Regions from separate parts of the Pseudomonas sp. LBUM1641 genome, predicted to be linked through region 1. Evidence: predicted binding sites of a transcription regulator. Region 1 holds the regulator's gene; each other region holds the start of a gene.
What was found. The regulator sigma-54, encoded in region 1, starts transcription at its own class of promoters, with help from an activator protein. The targets are predictions, from matches to a motif close to ANTGGCATNNANNTTGCTNT.
Positions count from the first base shown of each region.

Region 1 (7,334 bases):
TGGATCGCAAGGTCTCCGGCGCCAGCCCGGAAATGCTGGTGGGGAGCCCGGAGCATCCGGTGATACCACCGCGCATCTGGCTCTTTGTGTTCGCCATCATTGCCCACAACATTCCCGAAGGCATGGCGGTGGGGGTCTCGGCGGGCGGTGGTATGCCTGACGCTGACAGCTTGGCCATGGGCATTGCCTTGCAGGATGTGCCGGAAGGCCTGGTGATTGCGTTGGTGTTGGCCGGCGCGGGTATGTCGCGGGTCAAGGCGTTCCTGATCGGCGCGGCGTCAGGCTTGGTAGAGCCGGTGTTTGCGGTGCTGTGTGCCTGGCTGGTAAGCCTGGCGGAGGTGCTGTTGCCGTTGGGGCTGGCACTGGCGGCAGGGGCGATGCTGCTGGTGGTGACTCACGAAGTCATTCCCGAGTCGCGGCGCAATGGCCATGACAAACTCGCCAGCTTGGGGCTGTGTATCGGGTTCTGTTTGATGATGGTGATGGATACAGCATTGGGGTGAAGCCGCATCCGGCTTCACTCGGTCACATGAAGGCGGGATTACTCGCCTTCGTCGAAGTAGTTATTGATCAACTTCACCAGCGCATCCATCGCTTCCTGCTCTTGCTCGCCTTCGGTCTTCAGATGAATCTTCGTGCCCTTGCCTGCAGCCAGCATCATCATGGCCATGATGCTTTTGCCGTCGACCATGGATTCGGGGGTGCGTCCCGCGCGAATCTGGCAAGGGAACTGCCCGGCGACGCCGACGAACTTGGCCGAGGCCCGGGCGTGCAGGCCCAGCTTGTTGATGATTTCAATTTCCAGAGCGGGCATCGCGGAGGTGTTCCTTTCAGCTGAGGTCGCGGTGGCGAACCTGGACGTTCTTGAGGGTTTGTTGCAGCACCTGGCCCAGGCGTTCGGTCAGGTAGACGGAACGGTGGTGGCCGCCGGTGCAGCCAATGGCGATGGTGACATAAGCCCGGTTGCTCGCCGCAAAACGCGGCAGCCACTTGAGCAGGTAGCTGGAGATGTCCTGGAACATTTCTTCCACATCCGGTTGCGCCGCCAGGTAATCGGCCACCGGTTGGTCCAGCCCGGACTGATCGCGCAGTTCCGGCTTCCAGTACGGGTTGGGCAGGCAGCGCACATCAAACACCAGGTCGGCATCCACCGGCATGCCGCGCTTGAAGCCAAACGACTCCACCAGGAAAGCGGTGCCCGGCTCCGGCTGATTCAGCAGTCGCAGCTTGATCGCATCCCGCAGTTGATACAGGTTCAGGCTGGTGGTGTTGATCTTGAGGTCGGCCAGGTCAATGATCGGCCCCAGCAGCTTGGTCTCGTCCTCGATGGCTTCGGCCAGCGAACGATGCGGGCTGCTCAGCGGGTGGCGTCGACGGGTTTCGGAGAAGCGCTTGAGCAGCGTTTCTTCATCGGCGTCCAGGTACAGCACATCACAATGAATGTGCTTGGCCCGCACTTCTTCGAGCAGTTCCGGAAAGCGGGTGAGGTGGCTGGGCAGGTTGCGGGCGTCGATCGATACGGCGACCAGCGGTTGCGCCAGCTCAGTGTGAATCAGTGCGCGTTCCGCCAGTTCCGGCAGCAGGCCAGCGGGCAGGTTGTCGATGCAATAGAAGCCGTTGTCCTCAAGAACATTGAGAGCCGTGCTTTTACCTGAGCCGGAACGGCCGCTGACGATGATCAAACGCATGATTACTGCCCGTTTTGTTCATCCAGGACAACCTGATAGAGCGCCTCATTGCTGGGGGCACTGCGCAGTTTGTCGCGTACTTCTTTGCGGTCGAGCATGCTGGCGATCTGCCGAAGCAGTTCCAGGTGCGCATCGGTGGCGGCTTGCGGGACCAGCAGTACAAACAGCAGGTCAACCGGGGCGCCGTCGATGGCGTCGAAATCGATAGGGGCGTCCAGGTGCAGCAGGGCGCTGACTGGTGACTCACAGCCTTGCAGGCGGCAGTGAGGAATAGCGATGCCGTTGCCAAAGCCGGTCGAGCCGAGCTTTTCACGGGCAATCAGGGCCTCGTACACAGCTTGCGTATCCATTTCGGGCACTTCGCGGCCGATCAGGTTGGCAATTTGTTCGAGGGCGCGCTTTTTACTGCCGCCCGGCACGTTCACGAGGGAACGGCCGGGGGTCAGGATGGTTTCAAGTCGGATCATGGGTGGGGAGTGTTAGCGGCCAGTGCCTTGAAGAAGGCTCTGCTGCTTTTCCTTATGCTTTTTAAGTTGGCGGTCAAGCTTGTCTGTGAGCAAGTCGATTGATGCATACATGTCTTCATGTTCGGCATTGGCGACCACTTCGCCACCAGGTATCTGAAGTGTCGCTTCAATTTTCTGCTGAAGCTTGTCGACCTTCATGATGACCTGCACGTTGGTGATCTTGTCGAAATGGCCCTCAAGCTTCCTCAGCTTCAGCTCGACGTATTCGCGCAATGGAGGGGTGACTTCTACATGGTGTCCACTGATGTTGACTTGCATACAGCTTCTCCTTCGTTGCCAGTGCATAAAGCGACGGGTAGGAGTACCCGCCACTGGAACGCTATGGCCCGCCCGTCACATCAAACGTTTACGCTCGCTGGAAGGCGCGATCCCAAGGGACTCGCGGTACTTGGCGACGGTTCGACGGGCGACCTGAATGCCTTGTGCCTCCAGTAAACCAGCGATCTTGCTGTCACTCAACGGCTTTTTCTGATTTTCCGCGGCAACCAGTTTTTTGATGATCGCGCGGATCGCCGTGGACGAGCATTCGCCGCCTTCGGAGGTGCTGACGTGGCTGGAGAAAAAGTATTTCAGCTCATATATACCCCGTGGGGTATGCATGAATTTCTGCGTGGTCACCCGGGAAATCGTTGATTCGTGCATGCCCACCGCCTCGGCGATGTCGTGCAGTACCAGCGGCTTCATCGCTTCATCGCCGTATTCCAGGAAGCCGCGCTGGTGCTCGACGATCTGGGTGGCGACTTTCATCAGGGTTTCGTTGCGGCTTTGCAGGCTTTTGATGAACCAGCGGGCTTCCTGCAATTGGTTGCGCATGAAGGTGTTGTCGGCGCTGGTGTCGGCGCGGCGTACAAACCCTGCATATTGCGGGTTGACCCGCAGGCGCGGCACCGATTCCTGGTTCAGCTCCACCAACCAGCGTTCGTTGTCCTTGCGCACGATCACGTCGGGCACGACGTATTCGGCTTCGCTGGACTCGATCTGCGAGCCCGGGCGCGGATTGAGGCTCTGCACCAGCTCGATGATCTGGCGCAGGTCATCTTCCTTGAGCTTCATGCGGCGCATCAGCTGGCTATAGTCGCGGCTGCCCAGCAAGTCGATGTAGTCGGTGACCAGGCGCTGCGCTTCGGCCAGCCATGGAGTCTTGGCCGGCAATTGGCGCAGTTGCAGCAACAGGCACTCGCTGAGGGTGCGGGCGCCGATGCCGGCGGGCTCGAACTGCTGGATGCGGTGCAGGACGGCTTCGATTTCGTCCAGTTCGATGTCCAGTTCCGGGTCGAAGGCCTCGAGGATCTCCTCAAGGGTCTCGTCCAGGTAGCCCTGATTGTTGATGCAATCGATCAGGGTCACGGCGATCAGGCGATCGGTGTCGGACATCGGGGCCAGGTTCAGTTGCCAGAGCAAATGGCTCTGCAGGCTCTCGCCGGCGGACGTGCGGGTGGTGAAATCCCACTCGTCATCATCGTTGCTCGGCAGGCTGCTGGCGCTGGTCTGGTAGACGTCTTCCCAGGCGGTGTCCACGGGAAGCTCGTTGGGAATGCGTTCGTTCCATTCGCCTTCCTCAAGGTTATCCACCGTAGGGGCGGTTTCCTGATAGGAGGGTTCCTGTACGTCGGGGTTGGGCTTTTGCTCGATGTTGTCGGCCAGCGGGTCTGCATTATCGAAGTCGTCGCCTTCTTCCTGGCGTTCGAGCATCGGATTGGACTCCAGGGCCTCCTGGATTTCCTGTTGCAGGTCCAGGGTCGACAATTGGAGCAGGCGGATGGCCTGTTGCAGCTGCGGTGTCATCGTCAGCTGCTGGCCCATTCTCAGGACTAGCGATGGTTTCATGGCAGGGGCTTAACACCTTATTCGCCGGCGCAATGCGCCATCCACGACAGGGCGCGTGAGCGCCAAACATAAGCAAATTATATGCCTGATATCGGGGGCTTTGCCTAGAGCGCGGTAACAATAAAAATACTGATGTTTTTATTGACTACCGCGCTCCATGGCGAATGGCCTGATACCACCGTGTTTACAGGCGGAACTCGTGACCCAGATACACTTCCTTGACCAGTTCGTTGGCCAGGATAGTGGCGGAGTCACCTTCGGCAATCAGCTGTCCATCGTTAACGATATAGGCGGTTTCGCAGATATCGAGGGTCTCGCGGACGTTGTGGTCGGTGATCAATACACCGATGCCCTTGGCCTTGAGGTGATGGATGATCTGCTTGATGTCACCGACCGAGATCGGGTCGACACCGGCGAAGGGTTCGTCCAGCAGGATGAACTTCGGCGCAGTGGCCAGGGCGCGGGCGATTTCCACACGACGACGCTCGCCGCCGGAAAGGCTCATGCCGAGGTTGTCGCGAATGTGGTTGATGTGGAATTCCTGCAGCAGGCTTTCCAGCTCTTTCTTGCGCCCGGCGCGGTCGAGTTCCTTGCGGGTCTCGAGGATGGCCATGATGTTGTCGGAAACCGACAGCTTGCGGAAGATCGATGCTTCCTGGGGAAGATAGCCGATACCCGCCTGCGCACGACCGTGCATAGGCTGGTGGCTCACGTCCAGGTCGTCGATCAGGACGCGGCCTTGATCGGCCTGCACCAGACCGACGATCATGTAGAAGCAGGTGGTCTTGCCGGCACCGTTGGGGCCGAGCAAGCCGACGATCTGCCCGCTGTCGATCGACAGGCTGACATCGCGCACGACCTGACGGCTTTTATAGGCCTTGGCCAGATGCTGGGCTTTCAGGGTTGCCATTAATTCGCCTTCTTCGCGTCAGGTTTCGGCGCCGGCTGGGCTGCGCCCGGTTTCTGCTTCGGCTGGATAACCATGTCGATACGCGGCTTCGGCGTGCTGATTTTCGAACCGGTGGCACGACCGGCCTGGGCAATCTGCTTCACCGTGTCGTAGACGATTTTCTCGCCGTCGGTGGTGTTGCCGTCATTGATCACGCGGGCCTGGTCGATCAGCACGATACGGTTTTGCTGGGCGTGGTACTGGATCGTCTTGCCGTAGCCTTTGACCGGTGTAGGGTCGCCGACTTTCTGCAATTGTTCAAAGTACGCCAGGTTGCCGACCGAAGTGACCACGTCGATATCGCCTGCGGGGGTGCGAGTCAGTGTCACGGTATTACCCGTCACTTTCATCGAGCCTTGGGTGATGATCACGCTGCCGGTGTAGGTCGCGATACCTTGCTTGTCATCCAGCTGCGCATCGTCAGCCTGAATGTGGATCGGTTGCTGGCTATCGTTCGGCAGAGCCCAGGCGCTCACGCTTCCCAGTGCTGCGCCCAGGCCGAGCAAAATAGGGAGGGTTTTAACGAGCCTCATACTGTCCTCTTACGTTCGATAGCAGGTGTATCCTGCTTTCTTTCAAATACGCTTTCATTCCCTTGCCAGTCGATACACCGCCAGCGCCGTCAATTCTAACGTCTTGCTCGGTCTGCGCATATTGCTTCTGTGGGAATACGGTCATGCGACTGCTGGTAATAATGGTCTGGCGGTCCTTGGCGTCGGTACGGGCTACGCGAACCGAGTCAATCAATTCCACTTGGGTGCCGTCAGGGTTGACTTCGCCACGCTCGCTGGTGACGTGCCACGGAAATTCGGCACCGCGATACAGGTTCATGTCCGGCTTGGTCAATAAGGTGACCTCGGATGCCTTCAAGTGTTCGACCTTGTCAGAGGTCATTTCATACTGAACCTTGCCATCCGGCAGGTACTGAATGCTGTGGGCGTTGATGGCGTAATAGTCGATAGCGCTCTCGTCAACCTGGGCAACAGGCTTGTCGAGGAAGCGCTCCGGGCTGATATTCCAATAACCGACCGCGAGAAAAACCGCGGCGATGACTGCAAGTATCAGGAAATTGCGAATCTTTTTACTCAGCATAAAACGCTCTATAGGTAGGCGGCGTGGGCCGCTTCAAGGCTGCCTTGGGCGCGCAGAATCAGTTCGCAGAACTCACGGGCGGCGCCTTCGCCGCCACGGGCGGTGGTTACACCATGGGCGTGTTCGCGAACGAACGCCGCGGCATTGGCCACGGCCATGCCCAGGCCGACCCGGCGAATCACCGGCAGGTCGGGTAAATCGTCACCCAGGTACGCAACCTGCTCATAGCTTAGGTTGAGTTGGCCAAGAAGCTCGTCCAGAACCACCAGTTTATCCTCGCGGCCCTGATACAGGTGAGGAATCCCCAGGTTTTGTGCGCGGCGTTCCACAACTGGCGTCTTGCGACCGCTGATGATGCCGGTTTGCACGCCCGCCGCCATCAGCATCTTGATGCCCTGGCCGTCGAGGGTGTTGAACGTCTTGAATTCGCTGCCGTCTTCCAGGAAGTACAGGCGGCCATCCGTCAGCACTCCGTCGACGTCGAAAATCGCCAGCTTGATGTGCTTGCCCCGTTGCAACAGGTCGGTGGTCATTTACATCACTCCTGCACGCAGCAAATCGTGCATGTTCAGGGCGCCTACCGGGCGGTCGTCGCTATCGACCACCACCAGCGCCAGAATTTTATGGTCTTCCATGATCTTCAGCGCTTCGGCCGCGAGCATGTCAGGGCGTGCGGTCTTGCCGTGGGGCGTCATGACTTCGTCGATGGTTGCCGTCTGGATGTCGAGGTTGCGGTCCAGGGTGCGGCGCAGGTCACCGTCGGTGAAAACCCCGGCCAGGCGCCCGTCGGACTCCAGAATCACGGTCATGCCCAGGCGCTTGAGGGTCATTTCCATCAAGGCATCTTTAAGCAGGGTGCCGCGCGCGACTTGTGGCAGCTCGTCGCCGGCGTGCATCACGTTTTCCACTTTCAGCAGCAGTCGACGGCCCAGGGCGCCACCTGGATGGGAAAATGCGAAGTCTTCAGCGGTAAACCCGCGGGCTTCCAGCAAGGCCACGGCCAGCGCGTCGCCCATCACCAGGGCCGCGGTGGTGGAGGAGGTCGGTGCCAGGTTCAGTGGGCAGGCCTCGTGGGCAACGTGCACGTTCAAATTCACTTCGGCGGCTTTTGCCAGCGTCGAGTCCGGGTTGCCGGTCACGCTGATCAGCTGGATGCCCAGGCGCTTGATCAGCGGCAGCAGGGTCACGATTTCGTTGGTGGTACCGGAGTTGGACAGTGCCAGGATGATGTCGTCCCGGGTAATCATGCCC
Region 1 is NZ_CP166815.1:6,009,721-6,017,054, reverse strand. It holds gene ACA046_RS27705 (ZIP family metal transporter) at 1-503, shown strand, start outside; gene ACA046_RS27700 (HPr family phosphocarrier protein) at 542-814, opposite strand; gene rapZ (RNase adapter RapZ) at 831-1,688, opposite strand; gene ptsN (PTS IIA-like nitrogen regulatory protein PtsN) at 1,691-2,155, opposite strand; gene hpf (ribosome hibernation-promoting factor, HPF/YfiA family) at 2,168-2,473, opposite strand; gene ACA046_RS27680 (RNA polymerase factor sigma-54) at 2,549-4,042, opposite strand; gene lptB (LPS export ABC transporter ATP-binding protein) at 4,227-4,952, opposite strand; gene lptA (lipopolysaccharide transport periplasmic protein LptA) at 4,952-5,524, opposite strand; gene lptC (LPS export ABC transporter periplasmic protein LptC) at 5,511-6,083, opposite strand; gene ACA046_RS27660 (KdsC family phosphatase) at 6,092-6,616, opposite strand; gene ACA046_RS27655 (KpsF/GutQ family sugar-phosphate isomerase) at 6,617-7,334, opposite strand, start outside.

Region 2 (7,334 bases), 770 kb from region 1:
ACGTCCACGGACGATGCGATCCTGGCTGGTCAGGTCGTAGCTTTTGACGCTGCCGGGCTCGGCAGCCATTTCGGTCTGTACCAGACCATCGTCGACGCCGTGGAGCAGCGCATCGATTTCATCCTGGGACAGCAGGTCCTGCACGGCCATGTCGTGATCCTACTGCAATACGAAATTAGTGAAGAGCACCTGCTCGATCACCGGTTTGCCGACTTCCTTCTGGGCCACTTCCTGCACGCTGGCAGTGACCTTCTGGCGCAGCATTTCCTGGCCCACCGGAGTGGCGAGGGTGTCGAAGCCTTGTGCGGAGAACAGCATCACCAGGTTGTTGCGGATCACTGGCATGTGCACCTTGAGGGCATCCAGGTCTGCCTGGTTCCGCGCCAGCAGGGTAATGCTCACCTGCAGGTAGCGTTGACGGCCGTTCTGATTGAAGTTGGCGACAAACGCCGGAAGCATCGGCTCGAAGATTGCCGGTTGCTTGACGTTAGGGTTGACCTCGGCCGTCGCGGCCGGTTTGCTCTGGGCACTGTGCATGAAGTACCAGGTAGCCCCCACGGACAGGCCAATCGCCAGGAACAAGGCCAGGACAATCAGCAGGATAAGCTTGAGCTTGCCCTTGCCTGCGGGTGGTTTTGCTACGTCGTCGCTCTTCGCCATGCCAATAATCCGTCACTATTCAGGGATTCATAGTTCTGGGGAAAGGCAAGAGCAAGTGTTATGCCAGAGTTGTCTGTTTGATCACGGTTTCGCCGACACTGCAAAACCAATGTGGGAGCGGGCTTGCTCGCGAAAGCGGTGGGTCAGTCTATAAAAAGGTGACTGATCCACCGCTTTCGCGAGCAAGCCCGCTCCCACATTTCGATCATCGCCAGGCTTTGGATCAGGCGTAATAGTCCACGGCGCTGGAGCCAATCACTGACTGCAACACCGGCGCGGCAACTTCAGCCACCTCACCGATGCCACCCCCATCAGCCCCATCGCCCCGCCCGCCACTGCCACTGACGCCACGTGCCTGGTTCTGCTGTTGTTGGTCCTGGCCCTGCTGACCCTGCCAGCCACGGGACTGGTCGGACACGTTGACGTCGACCTGGCCCATGCCCTGCTGGGCAAACATCTCCCGCAGGCGGCCTGACTGGCTTTCCAGTGCTTCACGAACCACCGCATGACCACTCATGAAGGTGACCTGCGCCTGTTGATCGGCGGACATTTTCACACTGATGTCCAAACGACCCAGCTCAGCCGGTTGCAGCTGGATTTCTGCCGACTTGAGGTTGGCGCTGGACAGGTACATGACCCGGTTTACCACCTCGTCGGTCCAGCCGCTCTGGTGCATGGCCAGTGGTGCGTTGGCCACCGGTGGCAGGGCATTTGCGGTTTTCGGGGTGGCGGCCTGGGTCAGCGCGGCGAGGCGGTTGGCGAAATCGTCGACACGGGTGTCGCTGCGGGCGTCTTTCAGGTCTTTGAGGCCGCCATCGATCAGGCCGGTGAAGGCTTTGTCGCCGCCCTGGTCGGTGCTGTCCTTGGTCGCTTGCTGGTCGACCATGCTGGCCAGGCCAGTGGCGAAGTTTTGCGCGGCCGTTGGCTGGTCCTGGGTCGGGGCCGGCGTGCCTTTGGCTGGCGTTTGGCTGCTGGCGGACACGTGACCGCCCTGTTCCATGGCCAGGCGTACGGCGGGCATTGCGTCCAGCGGGTCGGCTTCTGGGTCGAAGGCCGGCTTGGCGTCGTCGGTAGCGGCCAAGGGTGGCGCTACTACTGGCGGGGACTTGTCATCTTTCGCCGCGACCGGTGCCGGTGTTTCGACGGGTGCTGGCGTTGCGGGTACCGGGACAGGCACTACCGCGGCCATCAGCGCCGGGTCGACGGCTGGGTCGACCGGGGGTTGCTGGGCCAGGGTTGGGTCGTCTGCCGGGGCCGGGTCGTCGGTCTTGGCGGTGGTGTCCGGGGTGTCGGACTTGGCCGGCGGGGTGGCAGGCAAAGTCTTGCCGTTATCGGCAACTGATGGAGTGCCGGCGGCAGGCTTGTCGTTGTTGGCGGCGGGCTTGGTGCTGGCGTCCGCAGGTTTGTCGCGGGTCGATTTGGTGGTGGTGTCGGTGGGTTTTGCCGAGGGCGCGGGGGCTTGCTTGGCGAACACCTGAGCGAAGCCCGGGGCCTTGTCCCGCGGGTCCGCAGCCACTGCCGGTGGATTGGCAGCGGGCGCTTGAGGCTTGGCCGCTGGGGCCGCCTGCAGGAGCGAATTCGGGGTGATTGCCATAGATAAGAGTCTCCGCCGCACAGGGGTCGAGGGTGCGGTTACAGGAGGTAGAGCAAGAGTTGGGCCAGGTTTTGGTTTGGGGGTGTATATCCGTTATTTGGGGGATGGCTTGTATGGGTTCCGCTCTTACAGCGGGTCACTTTTGAAAGGAGCCCAAAAGTAACCAAAAGGCTCTTGCCCCACCACTCGGCACCTCGCCTAGGCTCGGTGTGCCCTCACTCCGGCAGCACGAAGCGGGCCGCCGCGACGGGGCGTCCCTGCCCCGTCGCGGCTAAACCGGCGTCCTGCCGGTTTACCCGCTCCGTACTGCCTACGTTCGGCCAGCGTGGTTTAACGGGGCGCCTAAGATCAAGATCAAAAGCAGATCAAGGGCACAGCGGCCTACAGGCCGGCTTGAGTGTGGTGAAGCAACAGCAACAGCAACAGCAAAACCAGAAGCGGGCACGGTCCAAATGTGGGAGCGGGCTTGCTCGCGAAGGTCGTTAACGATGACGCGGGCATCCTGAATGAGCGCGGCGCCCTCAGGTTTTTCGCGAGCAAGCCCGCTCCCACAGAAAAGCAGCCCTGCTTTCGCTCTGGATCTTGCCTCTGCTTCTAACACTCAAGCCGGCCTGTAGGCCGCTGTGCTCTTGCTTTTGATCTTGATCTGACTGCCCCATTCAGCCCGAGGCCGAACGCAGGTATTGCGGAGCGGGTAAACCGGCAGGACGCCGGTTTACCCGCGCCGGGCCATGGATGGCCCGTCGCGGCGACCCGCGGAGCAATGCCGGAGTGAGGGAACGCCGAGCCACAGCGAGGCGCCGACAGGCGGGGCAGAGCGTTTTGGTTACTTTTGACTGGGCCGGCATTCCGGCTTTTCAAAAGTGACCCGCTGTAAGAGCGGAACCATAAGCCGCCGTTACCCAAATAACGGATATACACACCAAAAGCGTCAAAGCTGAAACCGCCCCCGCTCATGCTCATACAACGGCCGCACCAGCGAAAACTCCTGGTCAATCTCGTCCACCAACCCCCCAAGGTCCGCATGCACAGGCTTGGCCGACGTATCCTCGAGCAACTGACAAAGCTCAGCCAACCGCACCGCCCCAAGGTTACCGCTGCTCCCCTTAAAGCTATGCGCAATCCGCCCCAACGCCTTGGCATCATCACGAGCCCTGCGCAGCGCCTCTACCCGCTTCTGCGAGTCATCGAGAAACGTGTCGAGCAACTTCGGATACTCACCCTCCATGACCTCCTGCAAGCCAGTCAGCACATCGGGGTCCAGATGAATCTCTGCCACTTGTTCGCTCCTTGATCAAGAATCGGCGGATTATGCCAGAGCCTTCCATGAAAACTCCACGCACACACACCGCCCGCCGTCCGACCAGCCTACCTGGCTGCTCAACTGCCGCACCAGGCTCAACCCCCGACCAGACAGACGGTCAACATCCAGCGGCCTGGCCAGCACCGCCTCCACATCAAACCCCGGCCCGCTGTCCTCGATCCGCAAGGTCAGACAACCACCCTCCCCGGTCGGCACTACATCCAGGTGCACCCGCACAAACCCGCTGTCCAACCGCGCCAGCCGCTCATTACGCTCACGGTAATACGCCGCAAACCCCTGAGCATCACGCTTGAGCCGCGAATCCAGCCCCAGCACCCCATGCTCCAGTGCATTGGAATACAACTCAGCCATCACGCTATACAACGCCCCGCTCTGCTCCCGCAGCCCGTGGATCTCCAACAGCAGCTGCAACAAATACGGCAAAGGGTTGTAGGACTTGAGCGTCTCGGCACGAAACTCAAAGCTCACCGACCAATCCAGCGGCGACGACTGGCCACTGTCGGAATACACCACCGACGGCGAACGCAAGGGCTCACCCGCCTGCAGGCTGATCTCCACCATGCTGACGTCATCGCGCACCTCGCCACGAAAAGCCGCCAGGGCCTGCTCGATCTCCTCGAACAACCGGTCCGGCTCACGGTTGGCCTCAAACACCTGCTGCAAACGCTCGGCGCCAAACAATTGCTCATGGACATCAGCGGTATCCAGCACGCCATCCGACAGTAGAAACACCCGGTCGCCCAGCGCCATCGGCCAGACTTCAGTGCGGTCATCAAACGCCTCGGCCGCCAATACGCCCAACGGCAAATGCCGCGACACCAGCGGCGTGCGCTTGCCGGTGGCGAGGTCATGCACATAACCCTCGGGCATGCCGCCGTTCCACACTTCCACCGCGCGGCGCTGGGCGCTGAGGCATAGCAAGGTGGCGCAGCAGAACATGTCCACCGGCAGGATGCGCTTGAGCTTGGCGTTCATCTCCCGCAGGGTCTGCGCCAGGCCGTAACCCTTGGCAGTCATGCCGTAGAACACTTCCGCCAGCGGCATCGCGCCGACCGCCGCCGGCAAACCATGACCGGTAAAGTCGCCCAGCAGCACATGCATATCGCCCGATGGCGTGTAGGCAGCCAGCAACAGGTCACCGTTGAACAGCGCGTAGGGCGATTGCACGTAGCGAATATTCGGCGCGGCATTGATGCAGCCGGAATGCGCGACCTTGTCGAACACCGCCTTGGCGACCCGCTGCTCCTGCAGCAGATAGTCGTGGTGCCGGGCGATCAGGTCGCGCTGCTGCAACACCGTGGCCTGCAAGCGACGCAGGCGGTCCATGGCGTTAATCTTCGCCGCGAGGATCACCTGGTTATAGGGTTTGGCCAGGAAGTCGTCGCCGCCGGCATCCAGGCACCGGGCCAGGGCTTCGCTCTCGCGCAGGGAAGTCAGGAAGATGATCGGCACCAGCGCCTCCCCCGCCAGTTGCTTGATCTGCCGGGCCGCTTCGAAGCCGTCCATTACCGGCATCAGTGCGTCCATCAACACCAATTGCGGCCGCTCGCGGATGAACACTTCCACAGCTTCCTCACCGTTGCTGGCGGTCAGTACCTGGTGGCCCTGACGGCGCACGATGCTCGACAGCAATAGCAAATCGGCGGCGCTGTCTTCCGCGATCAATACCGTCAGCGCCTCAAGGACCGGGGCCAGGACGCTCAAGTGAGATCGAACAGTTTGTCGAAGTTGGAGATGGCGAGGATCTTGCGCACGTCGGAGTTGCTGTTGACCACCTGCACTTCGGCATTGTCACCCCCGGCATGGTCCCGCAGCAGCAGGAGCATGCCCAGGGCCGAGCTGTCCATGTAGGTGGTTTCCTTCAAGTCCACCACGTAGATCTCGGGCACCTTGTAGAACTTTTCGTAGGCATCACGAAAAGCCTGGTGACTACCGAAATCGAATCGCCCCTTAACGGTGATCGTCGCTTTCTTCCCATCCAGGGACACTTCTGATTCGACTGACATACGACTGCTTCCTTGTCATTGGCAATGTGCAACAAGGTTTAGCAGGTGATGGGGAAGTGGGCAAATCCATGTAGGAGTGAGCTTGCTCGCAAAGAACGCAAGACCAGCGCGTAAATCCTGATTGCCCCGCGTTATCGTTGACGACCTTCGCGAGCAAGCTCGCTCCTACAGGGGGTTGCGGCGCGGTTAATACTGGCTCTGACGCGGCAGGCGCTGGGACAGCTCATCAAGCAGTTTCTGCTCGCGCTTGTCTTCCAGTGCGCGGGCTTCGTCGATGTAGCGTTGCACCAGTTTGCGCAGGCCTTCGACCCGGGCGTAGGCCTGTTGCCAGCTGTCGCGGGCCTTGTCGACGTTCGCCTGGTGCCACGCCAGGCTCTGGCGCTGTTGGCCGACGGCGGTTTCCAATTGATTGAGGAAGCCCTGGTAGCCCATCAGCCATTGGCCGGAGACGCCCTTGCTGCCGCGCTCGATCCACTGTTGCTGATACTCGCCGCGAAAGCGTTCCAGGTCGCCCAGCTTGCTTTCCGCCAGGCGAACCTGGCCCTGGAAGTAACCCAGGCGCTGGACGGCGGTTTTTTCAGCTTTTTCGGCCATGTCCACCACCGGGGCAAGGCGTGCGGCGCGGGTATTGGCCATGGTTTATCCGCCGGGTGCCGGAGCGAAGATGCTACCCAGGTGCGCCTCGCTCTCACCCATGCTGATCTTGTCGTTGAGGCCTTGGCGCAGGTAGGTCACCAGTTGCGGTTGCAGGGCAATCGCCAGGTCGGTCTCGCGATCACCGCCAGCCACGTAGGCGCCGACGCTGATCAGGTCGCGGCTCTGTTGATAGCGTGACCACAGCTGCTTGAAGTGCTGCGCCCGCATCATGTGCTCAGGCGTGACCACCGACGGCATCACCCGGCTGATGGAAGCTTCGATGTCGATGGCCGGGTAGTGCCCTTCCTCGGCCAAGCGCCGGGACAGCACGATGTGCCCGTCGAGCACGCCCCGCGCCGAGTCGGCAATCGGGTCCTGCTGGTCATCGCCCTCGGAGAGTACGGTGTAGAACGCCGTGATCGAACCGCCACCGGCTTCAGCATTACCGGCACGCTCCACCAGCTTGGGCAGCTTGGCGAATACCGACGGCGGATAGCCCTTGGTGGCCGGCGGCTCGCCGATGGCCAGGGCGATTTCCCGCTGGGCCTGGGCGAAACGGGTCAGGGAGTCCATCAGCAACAGGACGTTTTTGCCCTTGTCGCGAAAATATTCGGCAATACGTGTGCAGTACATCGCGGCACGCAGGCGCATCAGCGGTGCGTCATCCGCCGGTGAGGCGACCACCACTGAACGCTTGAGGCCTTCTTCACCGAGGCTGTGCTCGATGAATTCCTTCACTTCGCGGCCCCGCTCGCCGATCAGCCCCACCACGATGATGTCGGCCTCGGTGAAGCGGGTCATCATGCCCAGCAACACCGACTTACCCACGCCGGTACCGGCGAACAGGCCCAGACGCTGGCCGCGGCCCACCGTCAATAAACCGTTGATGCTGCGAATGCCCACGTCCAGCGGCACGCTGATGGGGTTGCGCTTGAGCGGGTTGATGGTCGGGCCGTCCATCGGTACCCAGTCTTCAGCCTTCATCCCGCCCTTGCCGTCGAGGGCACGGCCAGCGCCATCCAGCACCCGGCCGAGCATGCTCATACCCATGGGCAGGCGACCGGTATCGGCCAGCGGCACCACGCGAGCGCCGGGCGCGATGCCGGCAACGCTG
Region 2 is NZ_CP166815.1:5,239,725-5,247,058, forward strand. It holds gene fliM (flagellar motor switch protein FliM) at 1-150, opposite strand, end outside; gene fliL (flagellar basal body-associated protein FliL) at 160-660, opposite strand; gene ACA046_RS23970 (flagellar hook-length control protein FliK) at 884-2,254, opposite strand; gene ACA046_RS23975 (Hpt domain-containing protein) at 3,186-3,533, opposite strand; gene ACA046_RS23980 (ATP-binding SpoIIE family protein phosphatase) at 3,564-5,282, opposite strand; gene ACA046_RS23985 (STAS domain-containing protein) at 5,279-5,584, opposite strand; gene fliJ (flagellar export protein FliJ) at 5,771-6,220, opposite strand; gene fliI (flagellar protein export ATPase FliI) at 6,224-7,334, opposite strand, start outside.
Region 2: ACA046_RS23970 (flagellar hook-length control protein FliK) is a predicted target of sigma-54. The motif match lies at 2,304-2,323, and genes of this name have one in related genera.

Region 3 (7,334 bases), 2.4 Mb from region 1:
GGACTCCTCGCCAAACATCTCGTACCGCGCATCCAGCAGGCGCAACGTGTTATCCGCCCGCTCGACAAACGTGCCCAGCCGGATAAACCGATACGCGTCATTGCGCATAATCGTCCCGGAGGTCGCCCCACGAAACAGGTGCGAACGCTGCTTCACCCAGTCGCAAAAGTGGCTGATGCCATGGCGCGCCAGGCCGCCGGCGGCAATGCTGCGCATCTCCAGCCAGGTGGCGTTGAGGTTTTCCCACATGTCGGCGGTGATCCGTCCGCGTACGGCATGGGCATTACCGCGAGCAGCCCGCAGGCAGTTGTAGATACTGGCCGGGTTTTCCTCGTCTAGGGCGAAAAAGTGCAACATGCGCTCGGCGTCCAACTGCTTATGGCGCTCGAGGTAGCTTTCCAGGGTGCCGCTGCTGAGCAGCGACATGGCCAACTCGTCGAGCCCGTCACTGCGCCCGGCCTGGGGCATCAAAGACAATGAATAACTGACTTCGAGCATGCGGGCCAGGTTCTCGGCGCGCTCCAGGTAACGGGACATCCAATACAGATCTGCGGCGGTTCTACTCAGCATACTCAGCCCTCCACCACCCAGGTGTCCTTGGTTCCGCCGCCTTGCGACGAGTTGACGATCAATGAGCCTTCGCGCAGTGCCACACGGGTCAAGCCACCGGGCACCAGCCGGGTTTCCTTGCCCGAGAGCACGAAGGGCCGCAGGTCGATATGTCGCGGCGCGATGCCGTTTTCGACAAAGGTCGGGCAGGTGGACAGGCTCAGGGTCGGTTGGGCGATGTAGGCGTGGGGACGGGCCTTGATGCGTTGGCGGAAGTCCTCGATCTCGGCCGCGGTGGAAGCGGGGCCCACCAGCATGCCGTAGCCGCCTGAGCCCTGGGTTTCCTTGACCACCAGTTCCGGCAGGTGCGCCAGTACGTGGGACAGTTCATCCGGCTTGCGGCACTGGAAGGTCGGCACGTTTTGCAGGATCGGCTCTTCGTCCAGGTAGAACCGGATCATTTCCGGCACATATGGGTAGATTGACTTGTCATCCGCTACGCCAGTGCCGATGGCATTCGCCAGCACCACATTGCCCGCGCAATAGGCCGCGACCAGGCCGGGCACGCCGAGCATCGAGTCGGGGTTGAAGGCTTGCGGGTCGAGGAAGGCGTCGTCGATACGACGGTAGATTACATCAACGGCCTTGGGCCCATCGGTGGTGCGCATGAATACCTTGAGGTCATGCACGAACAGGTCGGCGCCTTCCACCAGTTCCACGCCCATTTCCCGGGCCAGGAACGCATGTTCAAAAAACGCGCTGTTAAAGCGGCCCGGCGTCAGCACCACCACGTTGGGGTTGTCCAGGCGGCTGGAGCTTTTCAGGGTCTTGAGCAGCAGGTTGGGGTAGTGGTCCACCGGGGCGATGCGTTGCTTGGCGAACACCTCCGGGAACAGGCGCATCATCATCTTGCGGTCTTCGAGCATGTAGCTCACGCCGCTGGGAGTGCGCAGGTTGTCTTCAAGCACGTAGTAGGTGCCGTCGCCATCGCGCACCAGGTCGACCCCGGAGATATGCGAGTAGATATCGCGGTGCAGGTCGAGGCCAACCATGGCTTTCTGGTAACCCTCGTTGCCCAGGACTTGCTCGGCGGGAATGATCCCGGCCTTGATGATGCGCTGGTCGTGGTAGATGTCGGCGAGGAACATGTTCAGCGCATTCACCCGCTGGATGCAGCCGCGTTCGATGACGCTCCACTCACTGGCGGGGATGCTGCGGGGGATGATGTCGAAGGGGATCAGGCGCTCGGTGTCTTGCTCGTCGCCATACAGGGTGAAGGTGATCCCGGCACGGTGAAACAGCAGGTCGGCTTCACGGCGGCGCTGGGCCAGCAGTTCTGGCGGCGTATTGGCCAGCCAGCGGGAGAATTCCTGATAGTGCGCACGGCAAACGCCTTGTGCGTCATTCATTTCATCAAAGAAAGATCGAGCCATTCCAGTACCTTGTCAGTGCCCGGGGAAATGCTGATGGGTGGCACTGCCGCTTTAGAAAACGCATTTTTTTATGAGCCCGTGGCTGATGGTGCCAGCAGACCTGGTCCTTACTTTCTTTTTGGGTGGGCTCTGGGTCGAGGGGTAACGATTGCTCCTGTATTTGGGCAGATGAATGGATAAAGCAATGCCTGTGCCGAAACCCCTGCAGGAGCGAGCTTGCTCGCGAAAAACCTGAGAACAGCACGTTCAGTCAGGATGCCAGCGTTATCGTTGACGCCCTTCGCGAGCAAGCTTGCTCCTACAGGGGGCGGGGTGCGCCCCAAATTGGCGCATGAACAAACTTGAACTTCGCGCCGGCCTGATTCTTCTAAAGGGTCTCAGTCCAGCACGGAGCACGGATGTGCCCAGAATCATTTCACCCGACACCCCGGAATCGAACCTGACGGACCACAGCGAACACAACGCGAAGATTTTCGGTTCGCCCAAAGACCGTCTCGATTTCTACCGGCGCGAGATCCAGTACGAAACCAGCATCCTCGCCAACCGCACCGACGCCTACCTCACGGCCCAGTCGTTCCTGGTGATCGCCTTCGTTTCCGGCATGGGCAACCTCAATCCGGAATGGGGCAAGCTGTTTACCCTGGTGGTGCCGGTATTCCTCGCGCTGCTGGGCATCCTCAGCTCCCTCAACGCCTGGCCGGGGATTCGGGCGGCCTACGACATCATCGATCACTGGCACTACAAGCAGAGCGAATTGCTGCGCAGCGAGCCGGTGATGGGCATGGCCTATGATGAGTCGCCGCTGTTTTCCGAGATGGAGTCGTCCCACAAGGGCTATCGCAAGTCGCTGTTGTTCTCGATGCGCGCGCCGTGGCTGTTCATGGTGTTCTGGGTGATCCTGGGGGCCTATGCGTTCTATATCCAGGTGGACAATCCTGGCTCATAAGCAATTGGAACTTCACCCACCCGCAAAGGACCTTACCTTTACGCAGTCTGCGTTTTCCAACAGAGGTGAGCCATGAGCACAGACAACGACCCGCAAACCAGCAACCGTAACGATCCTGCCATCGACGGTGGCGAACCGGCGCCAGGCACTGCAGCCGACGCACCGAAAGACCCGAAGCCGGCCAGCGACCCAAAGGCCAAGGAAAACGACTACAGTCCAGACTTCAAGCCCGAGCGCGAGCCCAAGCCTGAAACCGATGCCGATATCGATACCCAAGGCGGTTAGAGGAGACGGTCATGTCAGTTGAAATAGACGAAGACGATGAACTCAATGACCCGGGCAATGAAGACCCGGGTTCATTGATGGATGATGCAGAAGTACCGCTTAACGACCTGGATGATGCCGCCGACGTCGGCAACACCGAAAACCAGGAGTAGACGTCATTGTTGTGCCTGGGCTCGCCGTTCATACCACACCAGCATCGGCTGCGTGCTGAGACCATGAACGACGATGCTCAGGGCAATGACTGACAGCGTCAGGTTCACCGCCACCGCGCTGCTGGTGCCCACCAGCCCATGGTTGATGGCATAGAACAGGTAGTAGATGCTGCCGATCCCGCGAATTCCGAACCAGCCTACCAGCCCGCGCTGATGGCGATTCAGCAGGGTGCCCCAGGGTATCGACAGCACGCTGAGGGGACGGATCACGCAAAACAGCAACGCGCCCACCGCCAGTGCCCGCCAGTCCCAATGGCTGACCAGCACCACGCCCAGCAGGGTCACCAGGAACACTTCCATCGAACGCTCCACCAGGCCGCCAAAGGCGAGCATGTCGCCCATCATTACCCCGGCGGCGATCTGCGTGTCTTGGAGTTGCCCGACGTCACCATGCAACGCATGCTCCGGCTCTACTTCCATGTGGCCAACCACCGGTTGGGCCAAATGTTCGGCCGGGGTTTGTGAGTTGCCGGTGGACTTGAACTCGGCCTGGCGCAGTCCGAGGCCGGCGGCAAACACCGACAGAAAACCGTAGCCGCCGATGGCTTCGGCCACCACGTAGGCCAGGGCGATCAGGGCCAGCGTCAGGTAGTCATTGGGAGACAGGGTGCTGTCGGCATTGGTGATCCGCATCTTCAGGGTGATGCGACCGATGCCCCGTCCCATCCAGTACCCCACAAGCAGCCCGGCAGGTACGGCCCAGAGCAGGTTTTTCAGGACCCAGCCGCCCAGCCAGTCACCGTCGAAGCCGCCGTGCTGCATGAAGATCAGCGCAAAGATCACGAACGGGAAGGCCGTACCGTCGTTCAGGCCTGCTTCGCCCGAGAGGCCGAAACGCAGCGAGTCATAGTCCTGAGCGTTATTCACCTGAACCAAGCCTGCGAGCACTGGGTCGGTGGGTGCCAGAATCGCCCCCACCAGCAGCGAAACGCCCCACGACAACCCCAGCAGCCAATGCAGCACCAGGCACGTGCCGAGGATGGTCAAGAGCATCACCGGCCCGGCCATGCCAAACGCAATGCGCCAGGTTCGGTGCTTGAGTGGCAGGCGCAGTTTGAGCCCGCTGACAAACAGCGAAAACAGCACAGCGACTTCCGTCAGGTGTTCCATCCAACGGGCTGAGGCCTTTATGTCCAGGTGCAGCAGGTCCATGCCCAACGGGCCAATGCAGATACCCAGCAGCAGGCAGACAGCCGAGGTGGTGACGGGCATCCAGCGCAGATAGGAGGAGGCGAGGGCGAGGATGAGCAATACCGCGCCGAGTACGGCCATCCATAAAATAAAAGTCATCGAGCGTGCACCAGGCCGTGGTCTATCCCGGTTTGAGGACCACGGCGAGCCACAGGTTCAATGTGATTCCAGCCACGGCGAGCCGGTGGTTTTCAGACGGATCATGTCGATCAGTTGCCGCAACCCCGGCTGCGACTGCCGGCGGCTGGGGTAGTACATGCACAGCGGCGCGCCGATGCAGACCCAGTCGGGCAACACCTGTACCAGGCGGCCGTCTGCCAGCTCCGACAGCACGCGATTCTCCAGGCAATAGGCGATGCCCACGCCTTGCAGCGCTGCGTCGACGATGGTCTGGGTGTCAGCCGCACTGAAGTGGCCGGGCACGTCGAGGCGTTGCTGGCGAGTGCCGTTGCCCAGCTCCCACTTGTAGGTAGTCTTGTCGCCCAGGTACATGCGCACGCAGGAGTGCGTGAGCAAGTCCTTGGGTACCGAAGGCGTTCCGGCCTGCTTGAGATACGCCGGGGAAGCGACCATGATCCAGCGCAGCTCGCCCGTCAGCGGCACAGCCACCATGTCCTGGGGCACCGTGGCGCCATAGCGGATACCCGCGTCGTAGCCTTCGGCGACGATGTCGAGCATGCGGTCATCAATCATCACGTCCAGGCGCAATTGTGGGTAAGCGCGGGTGAACTCACCCAGGATTGGCGAGACAAGCAACACCGCCGCATCCCGTGACACGTTCAGGCGTAGCCGGCCAATCGGCGCCTCGCGGTACAGTTCAAGGGTATCGAGGCCGTCCTGAATCGTCGCGAAGCCGGCACTGAGTTTTTCCGCGAGCACCACGCCCGCGTCGGTGGGCTCCACCGCACGGCTGGTGCGGTAGAGCAACTTGACCCCCAGGCGGGTTTCCAGGTTGCGCATGGTGTGGCTCAAGGCCGAAGTGGTGACGCCCAGTTCATGAGCGGCATGCCGGAAACTGCGGCGGCGGATGATCGCCATGAACACATTCAGGTCGGCCAATTCGGAACGGTTGAACGCAGCCATATCAAGCACCTTTTGTGGGGTTTGGGTTGCACGCGCCGTTGAGCCCGATTCAACCTCGGATGATCTAGAGTAATCGTTTTTTTACTGATTGTTTCTGGCGGAGGCTTTTTTCATGAGTATCGAAACCATCAAGATCCCGGGCATCGACAAGGCCGTCTCGCGGATTGCCCTGGGCACTTGGTCCATGGGCGGCTCGATGTGGGGCGGTGCCGATAATGAGGTCTCGATCAAGACCATTCGCCATGCGCTGGACAGCGGCATCAACTTTATCGACAGCGCGCCGGTCTACGGCCTCGGGCTGTCTGAAGAACTGATCGGCCGCGCCCTGCACGGTGTGCGCCATAACGCCGTGATCGCCACCAAGGCCGGGCTGCAATGGGACGACGGCACCGTGCGCCGCAACGCCACGGCCCAACGCATCCGCAAGGAAATCGAAGACTCGCTGCTGCGCCTGGAAACCGACTACATCGACCTCTACCAGATTCACTGGCCTGACCCGCTGGTGGCACAGGAAGAGACGGCTTGTGAGCTGGAAAAACTGCGCCGCGAAGGCAAGATCCTCGCCGTGGGCGTGAGCAATTATTCGCCTGCGCAAATGGACGATTTCCGTCAGTACACCCACCTGGACACGGTGCAGCCACCCTACAACCTGTTCGAGCGGGCGATCGACAGCGACATCCTGCCGTACGCCAAGCAAAACGCCTTGGTGGTATTGGCCTACGGTTCGCTGTGCCGGGGCCTGCTGACCGGCAGCATGCACGCCGCCACGCGCTTTACCGGGGACGATGTGCGCAAGCTCGACCCGAAATTCAAGGCGCCGCGCTTTGAGCAATACCTGGCAGCGGTGGCGGCACTGGACGTGTACGCCCGCGAATGCCACGGCAAGTCAGTGCTGGCCCTGGCGTTACGCTGGGTGCTGGATCAGGGCCCGACGATTGCGCTGTGGGGCGCCCGTCGCCCGGAGCAACTGAAAGGCATCGAGGACGCATTCGGCTGGCAGCTGAGCGCCGACGACCTGCAACATATCGACCGTATTCTCGCCAGCACGATAAAAGATCCGGTAGGGCCGGAATTCATGGCCCCTGGCAAGCGTTAACCTTTGCGACAGGGATGTCTGCGGTTGCAAAACAACAGAAGACATCCCTTTGGCGTTGAGGTTTTTGGCATGAAGCGCGGTACCGTATTCAAGACTGTCGGTGGTTTGTTGTGTGTGGTGGCATTGGCGGGCGCCTGGAAATGGCGGGGCAATCCTGATGTGCTGTGGCAGATTGTCAGCCGCCAATGCGTGCCTGATCAGAACCAGCACCACAACCCCAGTCCGTGCCTAAAGGTCGACCCGGAGAAAGGCTTTGCACTGCTCAAGGACCTCAACGGCCCGTATCAGGACTTGCTGATCCCCACCGATAAAGTCACCGGCATCGAAGACATCGCGCTGACCCGGAACCTGCTGCCCCATTACTTTGCCCAGGCCTGGAAAAACCACGATGTACTATCCGCCGGCCTGCAAACGCCGATTGCCGACCGCTTTGTGTCGCTGGCGATCAACTCGCGTTATGGCCGCTCGCAAAACCAGCTGCACATCCATATCGCCTGCCTGCGGCCCGACGTGTTCAACGCCCTCAACAAACGCGCCGC
Region 3 is NZ_CP166815.1:3,584,215-3,591,548, forward strand. It holds gene ACA046_RS16300 (alpha-E domain-containing protein) at 1-570, opposite strand, end outside; gene ACA046_RS16305 (circularly permuted type 2 ATP-grasp protein) at 573-1,982, opposite strand; gene ACA046_RS16310 (hypothetical protein) at 2,383-2,928, shown strand; gene ACA046_RS16315 (hypothetical protein) at 3,001-3,213, shown strand; gene ACA046_RS16320 (hypothetical protein) at 3,225-3,365, shown strand; gene ACA046_RS16325 (cation:proton antiporter) at 3,369-4,715, opposite strand; gene ACA046_RS16330 (LysR family transcriptional regulator) at 4,773-5,699, opposite strand; gene ACA046_RS16335 (aldo/keto reductase) at 5,812-6,795, shown strand; gene ACA046_RS16340 (CDP-diacylglycerol diphosphatase) at 6,865-7,334, shown strand, end outside.
Region 3: ACA046_RS16305 (circularly permuted type 2 ATP-grasp protein) is a predicted target of sigma-54. The motif match lies at 2,161-2,180, and genes of this name have one in related genera.